Regions from separate parts of the Micromonospora citrea genome, predicted to be linked through region 2. Evidence: riboswitches for the same ligand, from Rfam matches in the RefSeq annotation. Region 2 holds a riboswitch; each other region holds the start of a gene.
What was found. A riboswitch is a leader RNA that binds a small molecule or an ion and turns the genes downstream of it on or off. The one in region 2 is predicted to bind cyclic di-AMP.
Positions count from the first base shown of each region.

Region 1: linked by a shared signal. The riboswitch ahead of GA0070606_RS23575 (coiled-coil domain-containing protein) and the one ahead of GA0070606_RS06660 (C39 family peptidase) in region 2 are both predicted to bind cyclic di-AMP.
Region 3: linked by a shared signal. The riboswitch ahead of GA0070606_RS15665 (C40 family peptidase) and the one ahead of GA0070606_RS06660 (C39 family peptidase) in region 2 are both predicted to bind cyclic di-AMP.

Region 1 covers NZ_FMHZ01000002.1:5,136,667-5,143,643, forward strand. Annotated here, with positions in the region: gene GA0070606_RS32655 (hypothetical protein) at 1-79, opposite strand, end outside; gene GA0070606_RS23555 (STAS domain-containing protein) at 408-770, shown strand; gene surE (5'/3'-nucleotidase SurE) at 792-1,616, opposite strand; gene GA0070606_RS23565 (1-phosphofructokinase family hexose kinase) at 1,613-2,590, opposite strand; gene GA0070606_RS23570 (SRPBCC family protein) at 2,775-3,233, shown strand; gene GA0070606_RS23575 (coiled-coil domain-containing protein) at 3,377-4,444, opposite strand; cyclic di-AMP (ydaO/yuaA leader) riboswitch at 4,458-4,589, opposite strand; gene GA0070606_RS23580 (cation diffusion facilitator family transporter) at 4,743-5,660, opposite strand; gene GA0070606_RS23585 (HelD family protein) at 5,750-6,977, opposite strand, start outside.
Region 2 covers NZ_FMHZ01000002.1:1,422,878-1,430,753, reverse strand. Annotated here, with positions in the region: gene GA0070606_RS06680 (polysaccharide pyruvyl transferase family protein) at 1-1,020, opposite strand, end outside; gene GA0070606_RS06675 (Rossmann-fold NAD(P)-binding domain-containing protein) at 1,234-1,386, shown strand; gene GA0070606_RS06670 (hypothetical protein) at 1,560-2,015, shown strand; gene GA0070606_RS06665 (hypothetical protein) at 2,218-2,976, shown strand; cyclic di-AMP (ydaO/yuaA leader) riboswitch at 3,264-3,405, shown strand; gene GA0070606_RS06660 (C39 family peptidase) at 3,624-4,466, shown strand; gene GA0070606_RS06655 (alpha/beta fold hydrolase) at 4,572-5,315, shown strand; gene GA0070606_RS06650 (CDP-glycerol glycerophosphotransferase family protein) at 5,410-7,134, opposite strand; gene GA0070606_RS06645 (bifunctional cytidylyltransferase/SDR family oxidoreductase) at 7,171-7,876, opposite strand, start outside.
Region 3 covers NZ_FMHZ01000002.1:3,413,290-3,420,266, forward strand. Annotated here, with positions in the region: gene GA0070606_RS15650 (zinc metalloprotease) at 314-1,297, shown strand; gene GA0070606_RS15655 (pyridoxamine 5'-phosphate oxidase family protein) at 1,404-1,955, opposite strand; gene dcd (dCTP deaminase) at 2,034-2,612, shown strand; gene GA0070606_RS15665 (C40 family peptidase) at 2,672-3,712, opposite strand; cyclic di-AMP (ydaO/yuaA leader) riboswitch at 3,725-3,861, opposite strand; gene GA0070606_RS15670 (N-acetylmuramoyl-L-alanine amidase) at 4,101-6,122, shown strand; gene GA0070606_RS15675 (C40 family peptidase) at 6,218-6,977, opposite strand, start outside.

The DNA of each region.
Region 1 (6,977 bases), 3.7 Mb from region 2:
CGCCGCCGCCGAACCCGCAGGCCAGCACGAGGGCCAGCAGCGCGCCGACACCGGCCAGCGCGGCAAGTCTCCTGATCATCGGTCGTCCTTCCGTCGAGGTCCCGTCCGTCGAGCCGATGCTAGGCAGCGCGGGCAACGCGCGGGGCGGAAGAGGCCGGGCCACGCCGGGAGGTCGGGTACCGGGCGGTGTCGACGGGGGACCGCTACCCTGGGTCGGCGACGCGTCAGCGCCAGCTGATCGTTGGGGGAAGAAGAAGTCAAAAGTCCGGATAAGGGCGACTTGAGGCGTCCTCGTCCGCGAATTGCTCATCCCGAGGGGTGGCGACCGAGGCCGTCGGAGGAATACTCTCGGTCGCGGCCCGCGTACTGATGAGGCGCCCGTCGGACGGGCGAGTGGAGGTGCTCGCGTGAGCCTGTCGATCGTGAAGTCGGTCCTGCCCGGTGGTGTCGTGGAGATCGCCCCTCGGGGCGAGATCGACGTCGACACCGCGTACGAGGTGCGTGAGGCGATCGCCGAGGTGCTGGCCAAGGGGCGCCCTAGCCGGATCGAGCTCAACATGAGGCTGGTCACCTTCATCGACTCGGTCGGCATCAGCGCGATGGTCGCCGGCTTCCAGACCGCTGAGGTGAGCGGCGTCAAGCTCGTCGTCACCGAGCCGAGCCGGTTCGTGCACCGGCAGCTCTGGGTGACCGGCCTGCTCGGCCTCTTCGGCGCCCCCGAGCCCTATTACGCTGGCGCGCCGACCCCGGAGGTCCTCCCCGGCGCCTGACCGGCCGGTGGCCGGGCCACTTCAGTCGCCGCCGAGGCCCGACAGGTCGACGTCCGCCACCTCGGTGACCGCGCGGATCGCCGTCACCGAGGCGTACCCGTCGGCCAGCAGGGCCAGGTCGGTGCCGGGCTGCACCGCCTGCCCGGGCTCCTCCAGGGACGTGCGCACGAAGCCGTGGCCGGACTCCGCCACCGTCATCTGCACCTGGCCGAAGCTGGCCAGCGTGCCCCGGCGCACCCCGCGCAGCCGGCCGTGCGGCAGGTCCGGCGCGTTGACGTTCAGCACGCTCTCCACCGGCCCGGCGGTGAGCCGGGGCAGCAGGTCCAGGGCGACCCGGGCGGCGGTCGACCAGTGCCGCTCGGCGTCGCGTACCCGGGCGGCGGCGGCCACGGCGGCGCCCCCGCTGGCGGCCGTCGCCTCCCCGGCCGAGAGCACGTCGAGGGAGACGGCCATCGCCCGGCAGCCGTTCGCCGCGGCGGTGAAGGCGGCGCCGACGGTGCCGGAGTGCAGCACGGCGCGGCCGGCGTTCGCGCCCCGGTTGATGCCGGAGAGCACCACGGTCGGCGGCGGCCCGAACGCGCCGTGCACCGCGATCAGCGCGATGAAGCCGGGCGAGCCCCCCACCCCGAACGCCGGCACCTCCGGCAGTTCCGGCAGCGGGTGCTCGTGGACCACCACGTGCCCGTTCCGCTCCACGGCGGTCATCGCGGCGCTGGTGCCGCTCGCCTCCTCCAGGGGAGCGGCGACGACCACGTCGAGACCCCGGTCCGCCGCCGCCCGGGCCAGCGCCTGGATGCCCGGCGCGGCGATCCCGTCGTCGTTGGTGACCAGCACGCGCAGCGTCATCGCTCGGCCGCCCGGTCGGCCAGCTCGTCGGGCGTCGTCCGCTCCTGCGGCCGGCTGCCGGCCGGCACGAGCCGCACCCGGTCGACCAGGCCGGTGATCGAGTCGAGCCGGCCGGTGCCCAGGCCGTGCCGGGTCACGTTCAGCGCGCCGGCCGCCGCCCCGGTCCGGATCGCGGTGCGCACGTCGCCGCCCCGGGCGACCACGGCGGCCACCCCGGCCGTCATCGAGTCGCCCGCCCCGCGCGGGTCGGCGGCCTGCAGGCGGGGCATCTCCACCTCGAACACCTCGCCGTCGACCAGGGCCAGCGCCGGCTCGTCGGCCCGGCTCACCACGACGTTCTCGGCGCCGCCCGCGTGCAGGTCGTACATCGCCCGGGTGAGCTGCTCCTCGTCGTCGCCGGCGGCCCGACCGTCAGCGATCAGCTCCTCGTGGCTGACCTTGAGGAAGAAGACGCCGCTGTCCAGCACCGCGGTGAGGTGCTCGCCGGCCAGGTCGACCACCACCCGGCCGCCGTTGGCGCCGAGGTCGGCGGCGAAGCGCCGGTAGAGGTCGGCGGGCACCAGCGAGGGCTCGTTCGGCCCGCTCAGCACGCTGACCGGGGCGCGCAGCCCTTCGCCGAGCGCCAGGTTGTAGAGCTCGTCCAACTCGTGCCGGCTGAGCGGTTGGCCCGGCACGTCCACGACCTCCCGCCGGGACCCCTCGCGCCGGTCGTGCACGTACCCGCCGCTGCCCGAGTCCCGCAGCACCACCTTGAGGTCGACCCCCTCGCTGACCAGCAGTGGCTCCAGCACCTGGCCGATCTCGCCGCCCAGGGCGGTGCAGAGGACCACGTCGACGCCGAGCGACATCACCATCCGGGCCTGCCAGACGCCCTGGCCGCCGGGGTGCAGGTGCAGCTCCGGGGCGTCGCTGGGCTGGTCGACGGTCACCGTCAGCCGGGGCGTGGGCGCGAAGACCATCACGTGCCCGCTCATCCGTCGTACCCGTTCATGCTCCCGCCCTCCGTCGACCGACACGCGTCGTGACCTGTCAGCAGCCGACGGTAGTCGCAGAGGTGGGTGAGCGGTCGACATCCGCGCGGGTGCCGGCGCGCCGTTGCCACGGTGCCGCGCGTGCGCGACGATCGGGCGACGGCGTCGGCGACGGTGGGGAGGCCGGGTGCTCAGGCGAGGTTCCTTCAGCTACACCGTCCAGGCGCGCTGCTCGCCGGCCGAGGCCGCCGGCCTGCTAGCGGACCCGGCCCGACAGGAGGAACTGCACCCGCTGATCGTCCGGGTCCGCCGGGTGGCGCCGCCCCGACCCGGCGCGCGGGCGAGCTATCTCATCACCGACCGGCTGGCCGCGGGGCCGCTGCGCCTGCCGGTCACCTACCGGGCCGACGTCCTGGCCGACGGGCCCGACGAGATCGTCACCGTGGCGCGGCAGTGGCCGGCCACCACCGTGCGCAACCGGACCCGGCTGCGCGCCGAGCCGGACGGCGTCGTCCGGATAGAGGTCGAGATCACCCTCGAGGCGCCCGCGCCGCTCTTCGGCTACGCCTTCCGCCAGGCGCGCGCCGCGCACCTGGGGCTGGCCGCCCGGCTCGGTGCCGCCCTGGACCGCCGCCCGCCCGACTGACGGCACGCCACCGGGCCGCCCGGCCCGGGACGCTCGGGCAGCCCGGACGGAACAGCCGGGCGCCCGGCCCGGGCCGGGGGGACCGGCCGTACGCGCGGCGCGGCCCCGGCGACCCGACGGGCGGGTCACCGGGGCCGGGTGCGTCAGTAGACCGACAGGTGCACGTGGTTGGTGTGGTCGCTGGACGGGTCGCCGTTGGCGCCGCTGTACGACTTCCACCCGCTGCTGGGCAGCCAGATCTGCCTGTACCAGATCACGTAGAGCACGGCGAGCCGGTCGGCGTTCTTCACGAAGTACGTCGCCAGGTTGTTGCCGTACGTCCGGTCGCCGCCCGTGGCGTCGCCGCCGAACCCGCTCTTCTGCGCGGCGAAGTCGCAGGCCCGGCCCTTCGGGTGCTCCCCGGAACCGCCGGGGCGGTAGCAGGAGACGTAGCGGGTGAAGCCGGCCGCCTTGGCCTGGTTGAGCGCGTGCAGGGTGCGCGGGGTGATGCAGCCGTTGGCGGGGGTGGGGTCGTTGACGCTGCACGACTCGGACGGCCAGGAGCCGTCGGAGTTGCGCGGCGCCGGCTTCGCCGTCGCGGTCGAGGTGCCGCGCGGCGCGCCGCCGCTCCCGCCGGACTGCTGCCGGTTGGCCACCGTCAGCGCCCGCTCGGCCTGCTCCTTGCGCTTGGCCATCAGCGTGACCTGCTTGCGCTGCTCGCGGATCTCGCCGTCGAGCGCGAGCTTGGTGCGGACGGCCGTGTCGCGGGTCTCCTGGAGTTCGCGCAGCGCGCGGTCCTCGTTGGCGGCCACCGCGTCGAGGGCGGCGGCCCGATCCATGAAGCCGTCCGGCGAGTTGCTGTTGAGCAGCGCGGACGCGGCGCCGAGCCGGCCGGTGCGATAGGCCAGCCCGGCGATCTCGCCGACCTTCTCCGACCGCTCGGCGAGCTCGGTCTCGGTCGTCTTGAGCTGCGCGGTGAGCTGCTTCTGCCGCTTGACCGAGGTGTCGAGGGCCCGCTTGGCGTCGAGGTAGCCCTTGCTGGCGGCCTCCAGTTGGGCCCGCAGGGCGGGCGTGCCGCCCTCCGCGTCCTGTCCGGGCGCCGCGGCCGGCAGGCCGGCGCGGGGGGTGGCCGCCGCGGGGGAGGCGGTGACCGGGGCGACCGCGGCGCCGAGGGCGAGCGTCGCGGCGATCAGGGCCGCCATCCGGGCGGCGCGTCGTCGTACAGGTGCCATCACTGGCATACACGTGTCCTTCCGTCAGCCGCCGACCGGGTTAGCTGACGGGTTCGGGACGGAAGATCCCTACCGCTGACGCGGATGCACCCCACGAACATGGTTCCCCGGTTCGCCCCGCCGGGCGATTAGGCGGCGGCCGTCGCCGGCACCGGTGGGTGCCGCCTGGCGAGGGCCGGGTCCGAGCCTACCGGTGCCGGTGTGACTGGTGCAGCGGGCGTTACCGTGGGTGCCTGTCCGCTTACCGTCAAATCCGACATAAGTCGACAATACTCTCCCAGATTTAAGGTTGTGCTCATTACCACTCAACCGACCCGCAGGCCCCGGGCGATGCTCCCGGCTCGATCTGCAACGTGGCGTGCTCGATCTGGAAGTCGTCGTGCAGGGCCGTCCGGGCCGCGCTGAGCACCGCGCCCACCTCCGCGCCAGGCTCGGTGGTCAGGTGGGCCGAGGCCACCTCCATCCCGGAGGTCAACGTCCAGACGTGCAGGTCGTGCACCTCGGCGACGCCGGGAACGGCGGCCAGTCGGTCGTGCACCTTGGTGACCTCGAGGTGCTCCGGGGCGGCCTGCACCAGGATGCGCAGCGCGGCGCGGCCGAGGCGCCAGGTGCGGGGCAGGATGAACGCCCCGATCGCCACGGCGACCACCGGGTCGGCCCACCACCAGTCGGTGACGGAGATCAGCAGGGCCGCGCCGATCACGCCGAGTGACCCCAGCAGGTCTCCCAGCACCTCCAGGTACGCGCCCCGCAGGTTGATGCTCTCCCTGGCGCCGGAGCGCAGCAGGGCGAAGGCCGCCACGTTGGCGAGCAGGCCGAGCACGGCCACGGCGAGCATCGGGCCGGCGAGCACCGCCGGCGGGTCGCCGAACCGGCGTACCGCCTCGACGACCACGTAGACCGCGACGCCGGAGAGCAGCACGGCGTTGGCGAGGGCGGCCAGCACCTCCAGCCGGTAGAGCCCGAAGGTGCGCTGCGGGTCCGCGTCGGCCCGCCGGGTGGCGGTGATCGCGGCGAGCGCCATGCCGATGCCGAGCACGTCGGTGAACATGTGCCCGGCGTCGCTGAGCAGGGCCAGCGAGCCGGTGCGGAAGGCGGCTGCCGCCTCCACCACCATCAGGGCGCCGAGCAGCCCGAAGGCGGCCCAGAGCCGGCCCCGGTGGCGGTGCGCGGCGTTCGCGACCGACCCGTGGTGGTGGTCATGACCTGCGCCCACGCGCCCACCCTCCGTCACTCGTCCGGATCCGCGTCCAAACTATGCTCACATCGCAATATGTGCAAGTGACTGGCCGGCCGGCCGACCCCTCAGCCGACCGGGTCGACGGTGGTCAGCCGCTGGGTGGCCCGGGACAGCGCGACGTAGAGCGTCCGCACGCCGGAGCCCGGGTCCGCCCGGATCTCGCCCGGCGCGACGAGGACCACCCCGTCGTACTCCATGCCCTTGGCCTCCAGGCTGGTCACCACCTGCAGGCGCGGCGCCCCCAGCCCGCCCAGCCACCCCGCCACCTCGTCCTGGCGGGGCACCGGGGTGATCACGCCGACCGTGCCCTCCACCTCGGCGAGCAGCGCCGTGGCCGCCTCCACCACCGCGGTCTCCAGCTCCGCCGCCGGCACCACCAGTTCGACCGGGTGGACGCCGGTGGAGCGCACGGCGGTGGGCAGCGGCAGGTCGGGGTGCAGCCGGCGGATCTCGGCCGCCGCCACCGCGAAGATCTCCGCCGAGTTGCGGTAGTTGGTGGTCAGGGTGAAGTGGTGCCGCCTGCGCCGGCCCAGCGCCTGGTCCCGGGCCCGGGCCAGCTCGTCGGGATCCCCGGTCCACGCCGTCTGCGCCGGGTCGCCCACCACCGTCCACGAGGCCAGCCGCCCGCGCCGGCCCACCATGCGCCACTGCATTGGTGAGACGTCCTGCGACTCGTCGACCACCACGTGCGCGTACTCCCGGTAGTCCTCGGGGCGCTGCCGGGCCGCCTCGCGGGCGGCGCGCTGCCGGTCGGCGTGGGTGCTCAGCTCGCGGACCCCCCCGGCCAGCTGGAACGGGTCGCGCCTCGGCCGGGCCGGCTTCATCGGCTTGCCGAGCAGCGCGTCCAGCTCGTCCAGCAGCGCGATGTCGGCGACCGTCAGCCCGGCGGAGTCCAGGCTCCGGTACGCGTCGCCCAGCAGCCGGATCTCCGCCCCGGAGAGGATCCCACCGGCGTACCGGCGCAGCCGGTCCGGGCGGGCCAGCCAGCCCAGCACGTGCCGCGGGTGCAGCCGCGGCCACCACGCCTTGAGGAACTCCCGGAACTCCGGCCGCTCGATGATCTCGTCCTCGAACGCGCGCTGTTCCGGCAGCCGGCCGATGCCCAGCCGGCGGGCCTGCGCCCAGAGCGCGGCGAGGACGCCGTCGAAGCCGGCGCGGCGCACCTCGTTGCGGCGGGCGCCCCGGGGCATCGCCCGGTCCCGGACGGCGTCCAGCTCGCGGCGGTCCAGCCGGAGCAGCTCGCCCCGGTAGAGCAGGCGCAGCTCGCCCGGCCCGCCCGGCACCGCGTCGCGG
Region 2 (7,876 bases):
CAGCGCCGTGTAGTCCGCCTCCCCGTAGAGCTGGGCGGCGTCGACGTCGGCCGGCACCTCCTTCATCACCCGGTGCGGGATGTCGAAGTAGCGGGCGAGCTCCAGGGTGCGCGAGTCGTGCGCGAACAGGTAGCCGGGCGTGCCGGCGACCAGCGCCGTGATGGTGCCGTGGATGCGGGTGCCGAACGCGAAGTCGAACCGGGACAGGTAGTCCATCCAGGTCCACGGGTCGACGAACATCCGCACCTTGTCCTCGGTGAACAGGGGGTGCGAGGTGTGGATCGGGATGGCGCTGGACCTGCCCCGGTCCTCGGGGGCGTCGCCGTAGAGCAGGGTGCCGAGCGTCTTGAGGTCCTGCGGCAGGTAGCGCAGGTTCGGGTACCGCTCGTGGTGCCGGGCGATGATCTTCGCCATCGACTTGACGTACGGCGAGACGGTGAGCGCGATCCGGTCCTCCGGCGCGAGCGCCGCCTTCCGCTTCTCCACCCGCAGGCTGTCGCCGTGCAGGAACATCGACGGGCAGCCGATCACGTCGACGGCGGAGAAGCCCAGGGTGCGCAGGTAGCCCTCGGTGATCTCACCGCGTACGCCGATGCTGTGCGAGCGGTCGAGCACCGCCTTGACGAACCGGGTCACCACGTCGTCGATCGGGCGCAGGTACTCCCGGTCGCCGTTGACGTCGGTCTGCACGCCCACGCCGAGCACCACGACCGGGATCTTCAGCCGCTCGACGAGTCTCGTCATGAGCTCGATGCGGTGGGCGTAGCTGCGCCGGAAGGCGTTGGCCAGCGGCACCACGTAGACGTCGTACCGCTCGTTGATCATGTCGGCGTCGCGCGGGTTGACCTTGAACTCGGTCGGGGTGATCTCGGCGGTGGCGGTCTGCAGCAGCTTGTGCGCGGCGTGGCTGAAGACGAGGTTGCCGTTGTTCTCGCCGATCCAGTTCGCTTCGTGCGACTCCTCGGCGGAGTAGACGTCGAAGGGGCCCTTCTTCGCCCGCATCAGGATCCGCTGGTGCATTCGCCTCGCCTCTCGTCACCGCCAGGTCACGGCATACTAGGCCACCCGGCGGCCGAGGCACAGGACGCCGGTCCCTCTCGTTCCGTGACAGCCGTGACCGGTGGCGTGGGCCACACCGCCGAGGTGTCACGAGGATCGGATCGCCGGCATCTCCATGTTCCGAACAGACGCGGCACGAACCATCAGCGCCGCACCGGACGCCACGAGTAGGGCATGGTCCCCGGCTTCGTCGACACGGACAGCAACAACCACACCGGGGTCCTCACCGTCGCGCAGGGCGCCGCGGTCCTGGTGCGCCTGGCCACCCTCGGCGCGGACGGGTCGACGGGCGGGTTCTTCGCCGAGGACGGCCCGGTGCCCTGGTAGCGGTCAGGCGTACTGGCGGCGACCTGGCTCAACCAGCCCGGTCACCCGACCGGCGGCCACGGGCCCGGTGCTCGCGCGGGCGGCGCGAGCACCGGTCCACCCTGGTCGGTGCGGTCCGCGGCGACACGCCCGGCGGCGATGCGGACCGGCGGCGTCGGCGGTAGCGTGGTCGCGTGCTGCCCGTCGTGCTCACCTGTCCCCTGTGGTGGGTGGCGCGGTGGGCCGCGCGGCTGCTGACCGGGCTCGCCGTCGCGGTCGCGTTCGCCGTCGGCGCGGGGGCGCTACCCGCCGCCGCCTCTGCCTCTGCGGGGCTGACCCCCACCACCGTCACGGTGCCTTCGGTGGCCGCCGTGGCGGTGCCCCCGGCCGGGGCGGGCCTCGCTCCGACGGCCGCCGTCGGCCTGCCGGGCTTCCCCGAGGTCGACGACGACGGGGCCGGGAACGCCGACGGGGCCGGGAACGCCGACGGGGCCGGGGGCGCCGACGAGCGGGCCGCTGCCGGCCCCGCCCCCCTCGCCCCCGCGGCCGACCCGGGTCCGGCGGCCGCGACCGTCGCCGTCGGACCGGCCCCCGCGCCCGCCGCGCGCGCCCCGGGCACCGCCGGCCCCCGCGCCCCGCCGCGCGGCTGAGCCGCACCCCCCCCGGCAGGGCCGACGACGGCCCCGGGACGTGTCCGCCCCCACGCGTCGGCAAGGGCCCCCGCTCCACCTCAGGCGTCAGCAAGGTGCCCTTCCTTCGCTCTCCACCATCCGCACCCGTCGGGCCCGCCGTGGCGTCGACGCTTCCGCCGGGTGCCCCGCTGCCGCACTCGCTACCCGTGAGGTGCCGACCATGGAGACCGTCCTCTACCAGTTCCTGATCGAGGTGCCGCGGGCCGCCGCCATCTGGTCCGCCCTGCTCCTGCTGGCCCTGACCCTGCTCGCCGTCCTGGTCGCCCGCCCGGAGCGGGTCCCACCCGCCGAAGAGCCGGCCGCCCCGCCCGCCGACGACCCGGCGGCCGAGGCGGCCGACCTGCGCCGCTACGCCGAGGAGGTGGCCGTCGCGGCGGACCGCGCCGCCCGTACCGCGCGCCGGCTGCGGGCCGACTGGCTCGCCGCGCAGGAGGCGGTCGGCCGCGCGTGGCAGGCGTACGACGAGGCGGAGACGGCCGCCCGCCGGTTCACCGGGGCCGCCCTCCTGCCGTCTCCGCGCACCCCGCGCACGCCCGCCGAGTACGCCGCCCGGGAGCGCTGGCTGCACCACGCGGCGATGGCCGCCCACTGGCGCGGCGACCTGACCGCCCGGCAACTCAGCGACGTGTTCGGTCACCGGGCGGGCTGGGATCCCCGACGTCATCCGGCGGAGCAGGAGATCGTCCTGGCCCGGGCGGTACGCGACGCGAAGCGGGCCGGCTACCGGGCCGCCGCCGAGCGGGAGCGCCTCGCGTGGCGGGACGCCGACCTGGCCGCCGAGGCGGCCCGCGCCCTCGCCGCGGAGGCGTACGCCGCGGCGGGCCGGCTCCGGCCGGGCCGGCTCCCGGCCGCCCGCACGGCGGCCACCGCGCATCGTCCCGCGCCCGCCGCGCGCTGGCGGCCCGCCCGCGCGGGCTGAACGCGACGGCATTTCGGTGACGCCGGTCACAGCGCCGCCGAACCGGTCATGCGGCGCGGTCCGGCCGATTTTCGCCGGCGATTCGGCGTCGATGGCTGCCGCTCGTCCGGTTGTGGCCCGAAGGCGCGCGTGGAAACGGTCGTCCCATTGAGTCACGTCAGTGTCGGACTGCCCGCAAAAAATGTCGCACGATCAAGGTTTAGGCAGGTGAGAGCGGGTTGGCAGGCCGCCGACCGGCCAGTAGTGTCGGCGCGTCCGGTGCGGTACCCGTTCGCAAGAGGCGACGCCGCGCCGACCCGCCTAATCGTGCAGAGACGAGCCGGGGACCCACTGCAACATCGGGGTGAATCCGCGGGCCACGGCCCGCGGTAGGGCGTTCTTCCCGCCCGAATCCGTCAGCTAACCCGGTCGGCGGTGTCGGAAGGAGTTCCATCCTCGTGCAGCACCCAGCCACCCCCCGCCGCCGCCTCCACGGCGCCGCGGTGCCCGCGCTCGCCCGGCCGTACGCCGCGAGCTGACCCACCGGTCACCGCCCGTCGCCCGGCATCCCGGGCACATCCCCTGAGTGGTCCACCACCGCCGGACGCCGTCCGCGCGGTCGGTTCCTCCTGCGGAGAGGGACCGACGGCCGCTCACCCCCCGAGCCCGTGGAGGAAACCATGAAGCACCACCTCAAGCGACAGCTCCGCCGCCTGACGTCCGAGCGTCCCTACCAGGTGGCCGCCGCGTCGGCCGCCGCGCTCGTGCTGGCGTCCGGCACCGGCGCGCTGCTGGCCGAGACCGACGCCTCGCCGGCCGCCGCGCAGGCCCCGGTGGCCGTGACCGAGCAGCGCGTCGCCGCCGCCTCGCGCGGCGAGGACCGCGTCGCGGCCGTCCCGTCGACCGCCGCCCCGGCCGCGTCCAGCGCCGTTCCCTCGGCGAGCGCCACCAGCGCCAGGCCGGACCCGGACCTGACCCGGAAGGCGGAGTCGCCGAAGCCGCCGAAGTCCAAGACCCTGGACTACGACTACCAGGCCCAGACGACCTTCTACAACTGCGGTCCCGCCGCCGTCCGGCACGCCCTCAGCGCCGCCGGTGTCGCGCGCAGCCAGGACGCCCTCGGCGCCCAGCTGGGCACCGACGAGATGGGCACCGACTCCGCCGACGACACCACCCGGGTGCTGAACGCGACGGTGAAGGGCGACCCGTACCGGACGCGGATGATCCCGGGCAGCGCCGCGACCCCGGCGCAGACGGACCGGCTCCAGGCCGACGTCGTCGCCGCCATCGCCGCCGGCCGGGGCGTCGTGGTGAACGTCGCCGGCAGCGCCACGGACACCGACGGCGGCTGGCACTCGTTCCCCGGCGGCCACTACATCGCCGTCGTGGGCTACCAGGACGAGGGACGGCTGGTGAAGATCGCCGACTCGGCGAACCCGGCCACCGCCTCGTACTGGATGTCCACCATCGCCCTGGCGAACTGGGCCGCCACCCGCGGCTACTCCGCCTGAGCGACACTCGTCGGGCGTCGGCTCCCCACCCGGGGGCCGGCGCCCGATGTCGTCTCCGGGTCACGGCCCTCGCCGGGGCGGCCGGCGGGTGGCACACTGCGGGCCATGGTCGATGAATCGGGTGACCGGGACGGTCGGCGGGTCCTCCTGCTGCTGCACGGCATGGGCGCGACCGGCGACGTGTGGCTGCCCTCGGCGCCGCTGCTGGAGCGCCGGTGGCCGGGCCGGTGGCTGGCGCCCGACCTCGCCGGCCACGGGTGGTCGCCGCCGTTGCCGTCGTACTCGTTCGCCGGGCTGGCCGACCGGCTCGCCGCGGGGCTCACGGTGGGCGACCGGCTCGTCGTGCTGGGGCACTCCCTCGGCGGCGTGGTCGGGCTGGCGCTGGCCGCCCGCGACGCGGGGCTGCCGGTCGACGCCGTGGTCGGGCTCGGCATCAAGGCCGTCTGGTCCCCGGCCGAGCTGGCCAGGGCCGGTGAGCTGGCCGGCCGCCCGGTGACCTGGTTCGCCGGCCGGGACGAGGCGGCCCGCCGCTACCTGCGGGTGGCCGGCCTGACGGGCCTCTTCGCGCCGGACCACCCGGTGGTCGAGGCCGGGCTGCGGCAGGTCGACGGCCGCTGGCGGCTGGCGATGGACCCGGCGGCGTTCGGGGTGGGCGAGCCGAACCTGCCCGCCCTGCTGGCGGCGACCGACGTGCCGGTGCTGCTGGCCCGCGGCGAGCACGACCCCATGGTCACCGACGCCCAGCTGAAGGAGCTGGGCGTCCCGGTCGCCACCCTGCCCGGCCTGGGCCACAACGCCCACGTCGAGGACCCGGAGGCGGTCCTGGCCCTCGTCGACCCCTACCGCTGAACCCCGCGCCGACCCGGGGCGGCGCGGCGGCCGGGCGCGGGACCGCCGCGCCAGGGCGCGGATCGGGTCCCGGTCGCCGCGCCGGGGCGGCGGATCAGGTGCTGGGGGAAAGGGTCGCCTCGTCCGGCTCGACCGGCAGGTCGGCCCCGCCGGCGGCGCGCGGGACCGGCGGGTTCCAGCCCGCGTCGAGCTGCCGCCGCGCGGCGTCGAGGAACGCCTCGGCGTACGAGTCGGCGGGGAAGTCGCCCAGGTAGCGGGTGCGGGTGGCCCAGCGGGCCGAGGCCAGCGGGTCGGTGTCCAGGAGCGCGGTCAGCACCTCGTCGACGTTGGACATGTCGTGGCGCAGCACGTATCCCGAGCCGGCCAGCGGGAAGCGTTCGGCGAACCGGTCGCCCTCGCCGCCCATGTCCGTCACCGCGTACGGCTTGCCCGAGTAGAGGTAGTCGGAGATCACCCCGGACACGTCGGAGACCAGCGCGTCCGAGCGGTTCGCGCACTCGGCCAGGGTCAGCTCGCGGGCGGCGGCGCCGAAGACGTGCTGCCGGCCGGTGCGGGCCCGGTCCGCGGCCAGCAGCTCGGTGAGCCGCCCCAGCTGCCGCGCCGAGGCCGGATTCTGCGACGTGTAGGGGTGGGCCCGCAGGATCACCGTCGCGCCGCGCGCCAGCAGCCCGCGCAGCAGCGCCTCGGCCACCGGCAGCGAGCAGTAGTTGGCGTCCGCGTGGTGCCCCGTCCAGGTCGGCGTGTAGAGCACCGTCGGGTGCGGCAGGCCGCGCGCCGGCTCCGGCCGGACCTCGATCGACTCCACCTGCGGCCGGCCGACCACCACGAACTTCTCCGCCGGGATGTCGACGCCGGCGCGGGCGTACCGCTCGACGGCGGCCTGGCCGGCGACGAAGATCCGGTCGAAGATGGCCGAGACCGGGTTGGCGCTGGGCGCCTTGTCGCTGTCGCCGTGGTGCAGCTGGACGTGGGTCAGCTGGGTGAAGCGGATGCAGTGGCTGTTCTTCGCGCCGTGGTTGACGTAGAAGGCCACCCGCAGGCTGGGCACCAGCGCCTCGTCCATCGCCTTGAGCGTCGGGCAGTAGACCACCGGCGCGGTGGTGGCCGCGGCGACGGCGGGCAGGAACTCCGGCTCCCGCAGCATGACCAGGAACGGCCGCCCGATCCGCTCCAGGTAGGGCAGCCACATGGTGACCTGGTATTCCGAGCCGGGCGGGGCGGAGAAGTGGAGCAGGAACTCGGGCTGGTGGCGGCGCAGCGCCCGGGTGACCGGCGACCCGCCCGCCCCCGGCCGGAACCGGCGCCGGGCCAGGTTCAGCCCGACCGCCCCGGCGCCGGCGGCGACCAGCGCGACGGCGACCAGCGCGACCCAGGCGGGCAGGGCCGCCGCGGCGGCCGCCGCCACCACGGCGAGCAGCACCAGCAGCGCGTCGCCGAGGCGCGCGGCGACCAGCGGCGTCCACGAGCGCACCGGCAGGTTCGCGGCGCGCAGTTCCAGCCCGCCGGCGTCGCGCAGCGGCCCGACGAGCAGCACGAGCACCAGCAGCACCAGCGCCGTCGCGGCCAGCGCGGGGTCGAATCCGGCGTCGAGGCGCCGGGCGTACCCGACCAGGACCGCCGCCGCGACCAGCGCGGTCTCGGCGACGCTGTCGGCGCCCGGCCGCACCCGCCGCTCCCACGCGACCGCCGCCAGGGCGGCCACGGCCAGCCCCAGCCCCCAGCCGGTCGCGCCGGTCAGCGCGACGACGAGGAAGGCCAGCACCGCCAGGCCGGTGGCCAGGGCGCGGGCGGCCAGCTTCCGGACCAGGTCACCACGCATGTCGGCTCCGTTCCCCGCCGTGGCCCGAGACCCGCGTCAGCCGGCGCTGGCCGCGCTGGCGGCCCGCTCGGACTGCCCCGGCACCGACTGGGCCGGCACCTCGCCCGGCGCCCGGCGCACGTCGATGACCTGGCCGGTGAGGTCCGAGATCAGCACGTCCAGCGAGGCCTGGGCGACGGTCTCGGCGGCGAGCAGGGTGTGCTCCGGCTCCTCGCCGAACGCCTTGGTGCGCATCGGGGTGGCCGTGCGCTCGGGGTTGACGCAGTTCACCCGTACGCCGAACTCGGCCCACTCGTCGGAGAGCGCCTGGGTGAGGTTGACCAGGGCCGCCTTGGTGGAGGAGTAGAGCGCGTAGTCGGCCCGGCCCCGGGTGTAGGAGCTGGAGGTGTAGAGCAGCAGCTGGCCCTTGGTCTGCTGGAGGTAGGGCAGCGACTGGCGGGCGGCGATCACCGGCCCGACGAAGTTGACCTGGAGCACCCGGTCCATGGTCTCCTCGTCCATCTCGGCGAGCGGGCCCTTCTCCAGGATGCCGGCGGTGACCACCACGTGGTCGATCCGCCCGGTGGCGTCGAAGGCGGTCTTCAGCGCCGCCTCGACGTCCGCGGCGCGTTCCACGTGGGTGCCCGTGCTGGACCGGCTGAACGGGAAGACCTGCGCGCCGTAGCGGCGGGCGATCTCGGCCAGGTCGTGGCCGATGCCGTAGCTGCCGCCGAAGATGACGATGGTGCGGCCGGTCAGCTCC
Region 3 (6,977 bases), 2.0 Mb from region 2:
GACCCTCGGCTCGCGCCGCCGAGGCGGGGGTGGGCGGCGGTGAGGCGCCGCCGAGGCGGCGGCGAGGTGGCGGCGAGGTGGCGGCCGGCACACCCGAAGACCGGCGCCGCAGAGGCCACGGGAGCGCTACCGGCACCGAGGGCCATCCGCCCATCACCCGATGTCGATCATTATTGACCCCCTGCCAGCAGAAAGTTCCGTCGCCGCAGCTCATGGACGTTCTCAAATCCGTCAATCGGTTGTAGCGTCTGCCCAACGTTCTCAGCCACGGCGTGACACACCCCCTGTCGCGCCGCCAGAAAGAGGTGGGCCCATGGGACTCCGTCCCAACCTGCTGACCCGGCGTACGGCCGGCGTCGCGTCGACGACCCTCGCGCTGCTGCTCAGCACCGCCGCGGTGGGCGTCGTCCCGGCCGCGTCGGCCTTCTCCGCCGCCCCGAGCGAGGTCTGCGTCGAGCCGGCCGACGTCCACTCGGACGCCCGGATCAAGCCCGGCGGCGGCGCCAGGCACGAGCCGAACGAGCTGACCCTCGCGGAGACCCGCGAGCGTGAGGCCGACCTGGCCGCCGCCCTGCGCGAGCGGGCGCGGTTCCGCGCGGGCGCCGGCGCCTCCACGACGGCGACCGTGACCATCCCCGTGGTCGTACACGTGATCCAGGAGGACGGCACCCGGGCCGGCGGCAACATCCCGGACTCGATGGTCACGTCGCAGATCAACGTGCTGAACCAGTCCTTCAGCGGGGCGACCGGCGGGGCGGCCACCGCGTTCAGCTTCCAGCTCACGAAGATCAACCGGGTGACGAACCCGGCCTGGTATCCGATCGTGCAGGGCTCCTCCGCGGAGCGGTCGATGAAGACCTCCCTGCGCGAGGGCGGCAAGAACATGCTCAACATCTACCTGGGCGAGCTGAGCGACAGCCTGCTCGGCTGGGCCACCTTCCCGACCCGCAAGCTCAACAGCATGGACGGCGTCGTCGTGCTGAGCGAGTCGCTGCCGGGCGGCACGGCCACCAACTACAACCAGGGCGACACCGGCACCCACGAGGTCGGCCACTGGCTGAACCTCTACCACACCTTCCAGGGCGGCTGCTCCGGCTCGGGCGACAGCGTCAGCGACACCGCCGCCGAGGCCTCCCCGGCCTACCAGTGCCCGACCGGGCGGGACACCTGCACCGCCCCGGGCGTCGACCCGATCACCAACTTCATGGACTACACGTACGACTCGTGCATGTACCAGTTCACCGCCGGGCAGGCCAGCCGCATGCTGACCGCCTGGAACGCGTACCGCGCGGCGTAGTTCCACCGTACGGCCGGTGCCGGCCCCGTCGGACGGGGCCGGCACCGTCGTGTGCGGGGCGGTGTGGCGCGGCGGACGGGGACGGCCCGGCGCGCCACACCGCGTCTCAGGCAGCCGGGCGGTGGGCGGCGTGACCGCCGCCTGCCGGCCGCGTCGCGGGTGCCGCGGCGGCGCCGGAGGGGGCCGCGGCGGGGTCGAGCCAGACCTGGACGGCGGGCCGCCCGTGCCCCTCGCCCGCCCCACCGGCGACGCCCGGCTCGCGACGGGCGAGCATCGCCACGTCGACGGTGAACTCGAACAGCCGCCAGTCGACAAGCGGCGTGGCGCGGTGGGTGCGGGCCAGCCGGGCCACCCGGGCCGGGTCGGTCACCGGCCGGGCGTGGCCGGCCACGTAGGCCTCGTCGTCGCTCTCCTCCGGCGGGAACGAGTGCAGGGCGTAACGGCCGTCGCGCTCCAGGTCGCGCCGCTTCGGCGAGTCGACCACGAAGCAGAAGAGACCCTCGTCGGTGATCACCGGGGAGACCGGGTGGACCCGGGGGCCGCCGTCGGCGCGGACGGTGGCCAGATAGCCGAAGCCCGGCCCGTACTGCTGCATGAGGGAGCGGATCCCGTCGGCGAGGCGGGGCTCGTCGGCGGCGAATTCGGACCAGGAAGCCATGCCGACATTCTATCGAACACGTGTACGAACAGGTAGTCCGACACGCAGGTCACGCACATCGCTCGCTATGGTGTTCCGATGCTGCTCTCCGACCGCGACCTGGTCTCCGAGATCAAGGCGGGCACGCTCGCGCTGGAGCCCTTCGAGCCGACCCTGGTGCAGCCGTCCAGCATCGACGTACGCCTCGACAAGCTCTTCCGGGTCTTCAACAACCATCTCTACACCCACATCGACCCGGCGATCCAGCAGGACGACCTGACGTCGATGGTCGAGGTGCCCGAGGGCGAGCCGTTCGTGCTGCACCCGGGCGAGTTCGTGCTCGCCTCGACGCTGGAGGTCATCTCCCTCGGCGACCAGCTCGCCGGGCGGCTGGAGGGCAAGTCGAGCCTGGGCCGGCTCGGCCTGCTGACCCACTCCACCGCGGGCTTCATCGACCCCGGCTTCTCCGGCCACGTGACGCTCGAACTGTCCAACGTGGCCAACCTGCCCATCACCCTCTGGCCCGGCATGAAGATCGGCCAGCTCTGCATCTTCCGGCTCTCGTCGCCGGCCGAGCACCCGTACGGCTCGGCGGTCTACGGCTCGCGCTACCAGGGGCAGCGCGGCCCGACGCCCAGCCGCTCCTGGCAGCACTGGCGCACCTGGCCGACCCGCTGACCCCACCCCTCGGGCACGGGCGGAGGGCCCCCGCCGGACGGGAGCCCTCCGCGCGTACGTCAGGCGGGGCGGCCGTAGCTGTGGATCGGGCCGTCGTCGACCTTCTTCATCTTCACCGGCACCCCGGCCCGGGAGGCGTGCACCACCCAGCCCCCGCCGACGTACATGCCGACGTGGTGCAGGTCGCTGTAGTAGAAGACCAGGTCACCCGGGCGCAGCTCGCCCCGGCTGACGGTCGCGGTGACCCGGCGCTGCTGCGCGGCGTTGTGCGGCAGCGAGATCCCGGCCTTCGCCCAGGCGGCGAGCATCAGACCTGAGCAGTCGTACGAGTTCGGCCCCTCGGCGCCCCAGACGTAGGGCTTGCCGATCTGGGCGCAGGCGAACTTCACCGCCGTGCCGGCCCCGCCGCCCGGATAGCTGGCCGGGCAGGGGGCGGGGCGCAGCGGGCCGCCCCCGCCGCTGCCGTAGATCCGTAGCCGCAGCTTCTGCAACCGGTCGATCTCGGCGTTGATCTGCTTCTTCTTCGCGGCGAGCTGGGCCTCGGTCCGGCCGAGCTGGGCGACCATCTCGTCCAGCGGCCCCTTCTTCGCGGCCAGCCGGTCGCGCAACTCGGCGACCTGCCGCACGTCCTGCTGCTGGTGCTGGGCGAACCGGTCGAGCAGTTCGAGCTGGCCGACCATCTGGTCCGGCGAGCGGCTGCCCAGCAGGGCGTTGACGGCGGAGACGTTCTCACCCTTGTAGGCGCGGACGGCCAGCGCGTTGACCTTCTCCATCGCCTGGTCGACCTGCTCCTGGAGCGGCGCGATCTGCCTGGCGAGCGCGTCGGCCTGCCGGCGCTTGGCGGCCAGGTCCTGACGGGTGGCGTTGTGCCGTTCGATGATCGGTTCGAGCTTGTTCCAGTCCTCGTCGATCTGGCGCTCGATCTCGGCGACCGTCGGTTCGGCGTGGGCCGCCGTGGCGCCGCCGGTCAGGACGACGGCGAACGCGGCCAGGGCGGCGAGGGCGGTGGTGCAGCGGTACCAGCGTGGGCGCGGCGCAGCCGTCGTCGGGCCGGCGAGGACCGACCGTGCCGACGGTGGCCGCGGGGCATGGTGTGCCACCGGGCTCCGTACTCCTTCTTCCCGTACCGCCTACCGGGTTAGCTGACGGGTTCGGGCGGGAAGGGGACGCCCTACCGCAGAGGCTGCGGATTCACCCCGGGGTACCTGGGTCCCCGGCTCGCTCGGGAGCGACTCGGCGGTGTCGGACCGTCACCACCCCGGATGGGCGGACTGTCACCGGCCCGACGAATGACCAGAGTAGAGACGGCCGTTATCGATTCGCAACCCGTCGCGCCGTGACACACCGTATTCACATGGGCCGAGGGAGCGCGCAACCCCGGCGACGAAGATTTTCTTCTTTCTGAAGTGACAGATGGAAAGGTATTGACCAGAGGCGCCGGGCGGGGCGAAGGTGGCCCCACATTCGCCCGTCCGACCTGGGGGTCTGATGCACCTGACAGCGACATCGAGGAGCAGACGCGTCCTGCTGGCCGCCGCCGTCGCGGCCGCCCTGGCGGCGACGCCGCTCACCGCCGCCGGATCCGCCGCCGCCGCGCCGACGACCGACCGGCAGCAGCAGTACGCCGCCGCCGCGGCCGAGTACGGCGTGCCGGAGAGCGTCCTGCTCGGAGTCTCCTACCTGCAGTCCCGCTGGGACACCAACGCCGGCACGCCGAGCACCAGCGGCGGCTACGGACCGATGCACCTCACCGACGCGGAGCACGTCGCCGCCCAGTCCGGGGGCACCCACCACGACGAGGGCACCGAGGACCCGCGCGGCGACGACTCCCGCCCGTCCCTGGCCGAGGCGCACGAGCCGCCGGCCGATCCGCCTCCCGCCGAGGCCGCGCTGCGGACCCTCGACGCCGCCGCCGAGCTGACCGGCGCGAGCGAGGAGGCGCTGCGTACGGACGTCACGGCGAACATCCGGGGCGGGGCGGCGCTGCTGGCCGCGTACCAGAAGGAGATCGGCGCCCCGGTCGGCGCCGACACCGACCCGGCGGCCTGGTACGGCGCGGTGGCCCGCTACTCCGGCGCGGACAACGCCGACGCGGCGGCGGCCTTCGCCGACGAGGTCTACGGCACCATCAACACCGGCGACAGCCGGCTCACCGACGACGGGCAGCAGGTCAGCCTGCCCGCCCGCGTGGTGCAGCCGCAGCGCTCCTGGCTGGACCGGCTCAACCTGCGCAAGCTCGCCCGGCCCGACGGGCTGGAGTGCCCCGACACCATCTCCTGCGAGTGGATCCCGGCGCCCTACCAGAAGTACGGCCCCGGCGCGGGGGACTACGGCAACCACGACCTCTCCGACCGGCCCAACCGGCAGAAGATCGAGTACATCGTCATCCACGACACCGAGGGCTACTTCGGGCCGAGCGTCAACCTGGTCAAGGACCCGCGGCGGGTGGGCTGGCACTACACCCTGCGCTCGGTGGACGGCCACATCGCCCAGCACATCAAGACCAAGGACGTCGGCTGGCACGCCGGCAACTGGTACGTCAACGCCAAGTCCATCGGCCTCGAGCACGAGGGCTTCGCCGGGCACGGCACCTGGTACACCGAGGCGATGTACCGCACCTCGGCCAAACTGGTCCGCCACCTGGCGGCGCAGTACGACATCCCGCTGGACCGGCAGCACATCATCGGGCACGACAACGTCCCCGGCACCGTCGCCTCCACCGTGCGCGGCATGCACTGGGACCCGGGCCCGTACTGGGACTGGTCGCACTACTTCGACCTGCTCCGGGCGCCGTTCAAGTCGACCGGCACGCCGCGCACCGGGCTGGTCACCATCGACCCGGACTTCGCCACCAACCAACCGCAGTTCACCGGCTGCAACCGGCAGCCGCCGGGCGTGCCGAACCCGCCCCCGCCCACGGCGCCGTGCCCGCTGCGCGGCTCCTCCGCGGTGGTCCTGCACAGCGCGCCGAGCCACGACGCGCCGCTGGTCAACGACATCGCGTTGCGGCCCGACGGCACCCCGAACACCATGTACGTCTCCGACCACGGGGCCCGGGCCTCGGCCGGCCAGACGTACGCCCTGGCCGGGGTGCAGGGGGACTGGACCGCGATCTGGTACCTCGGCCAGAAGGCGTGGTTCCACAACCCCGCCTCGAAGCCGACCGCGAAGTGGTCCGTCGGTTTCGTGGTGACCCCGAAGGCCGGCAAGGCCACCATCCCGGTGTACGGCCGGGCGTACCCGGAGCAGGCGGCCTACCCGGCCGGCGTGCCCTACCAGCCGATCTCGCCGCTGCAGTACACCCTCTCCGCCGGCCAGCGGTACGCCGTCGGCACCGTGCTGCCCGGCGAGTACTACCGGGCCGTCACCTTCGACGGCTCCGCACCTGGTGACTGGACGGTGATCCGCGGCGACAACAGGTACGTGCAGATCCAGTTCGGACACCGGGTCATGTACGTCAACCTGGACGACGTGAACCTGCTGCCGTCCCCGGTGGGCGCGCCCCGCTGACCCACCGCGGCGGTTCCGGCGCACGCCGGCCAGAGCACGACGAGGGCCCCCGGTCGACTCGACCGGGGGCCCTCTCGCGCGGGCGGTGCGACGGATCAGCCGGGCCTGCGGAACCCGGCCACCGGCATGGTGTTGATGCTGGAGACGTTGACCGGCTTGCCGGCCCGGGGCGCGTGCACCATCTTGTCGTTGCCGAGGTAGAGGCCGACGTGGTGCAGGTCGCTGAAGAAGAAGACCAGGTCACCCGGGCGCGCCTCGGAGCGTGGGATGGCCTTGCCCTCGTTCCACTGGGCGCCCGTGAAGTGCGTCAGGTGGATGCCCGCCGCCTTGTAGGCGAACTGGGTCAGACCGGAGCAGTCGAACGAGTTCGGGCCGGTCGCGCCCCACACGTACGGGTCGCCGACCTGGGCGCACGCCGTCCGGATCGCGGTCCGGGCCGCGTCGCTGACCACACCGTTGATGGTCGGGCACTTCTCCGTCTTGACGGTCGTCACCGGCAGCGACGCCTCTAGCTTCTTGATGTCGGCGTCGATCTGCTTCTTCTTCGCCGCCAGGTCGTTCTGCTGCTTGGTCTGCGCGACGATCAGCGCGTCGAGCTTCTGCTTCTCGGCGTCGTACTTCTCGCGGACCTTGGTGACGCCCTCGAGCTGCCTGCGCTCGTTCGCGGCCAGCCGGTCCAGGAGGGTCAGCTGCTCGGTGAGCGTGTCCGGCTTGGCGCTCACCAGCAGCGCGCCGATCTCCTGCGACGGGCCCGAGATGTAGTAGCGGGAGGCGAGGTCACCGACCCGGTCCATCGCCAGCTCGGTCTCCAGCGCCAACGGCTGGATCTTCTTCTGCAGGTCCGCCGACTTCTTG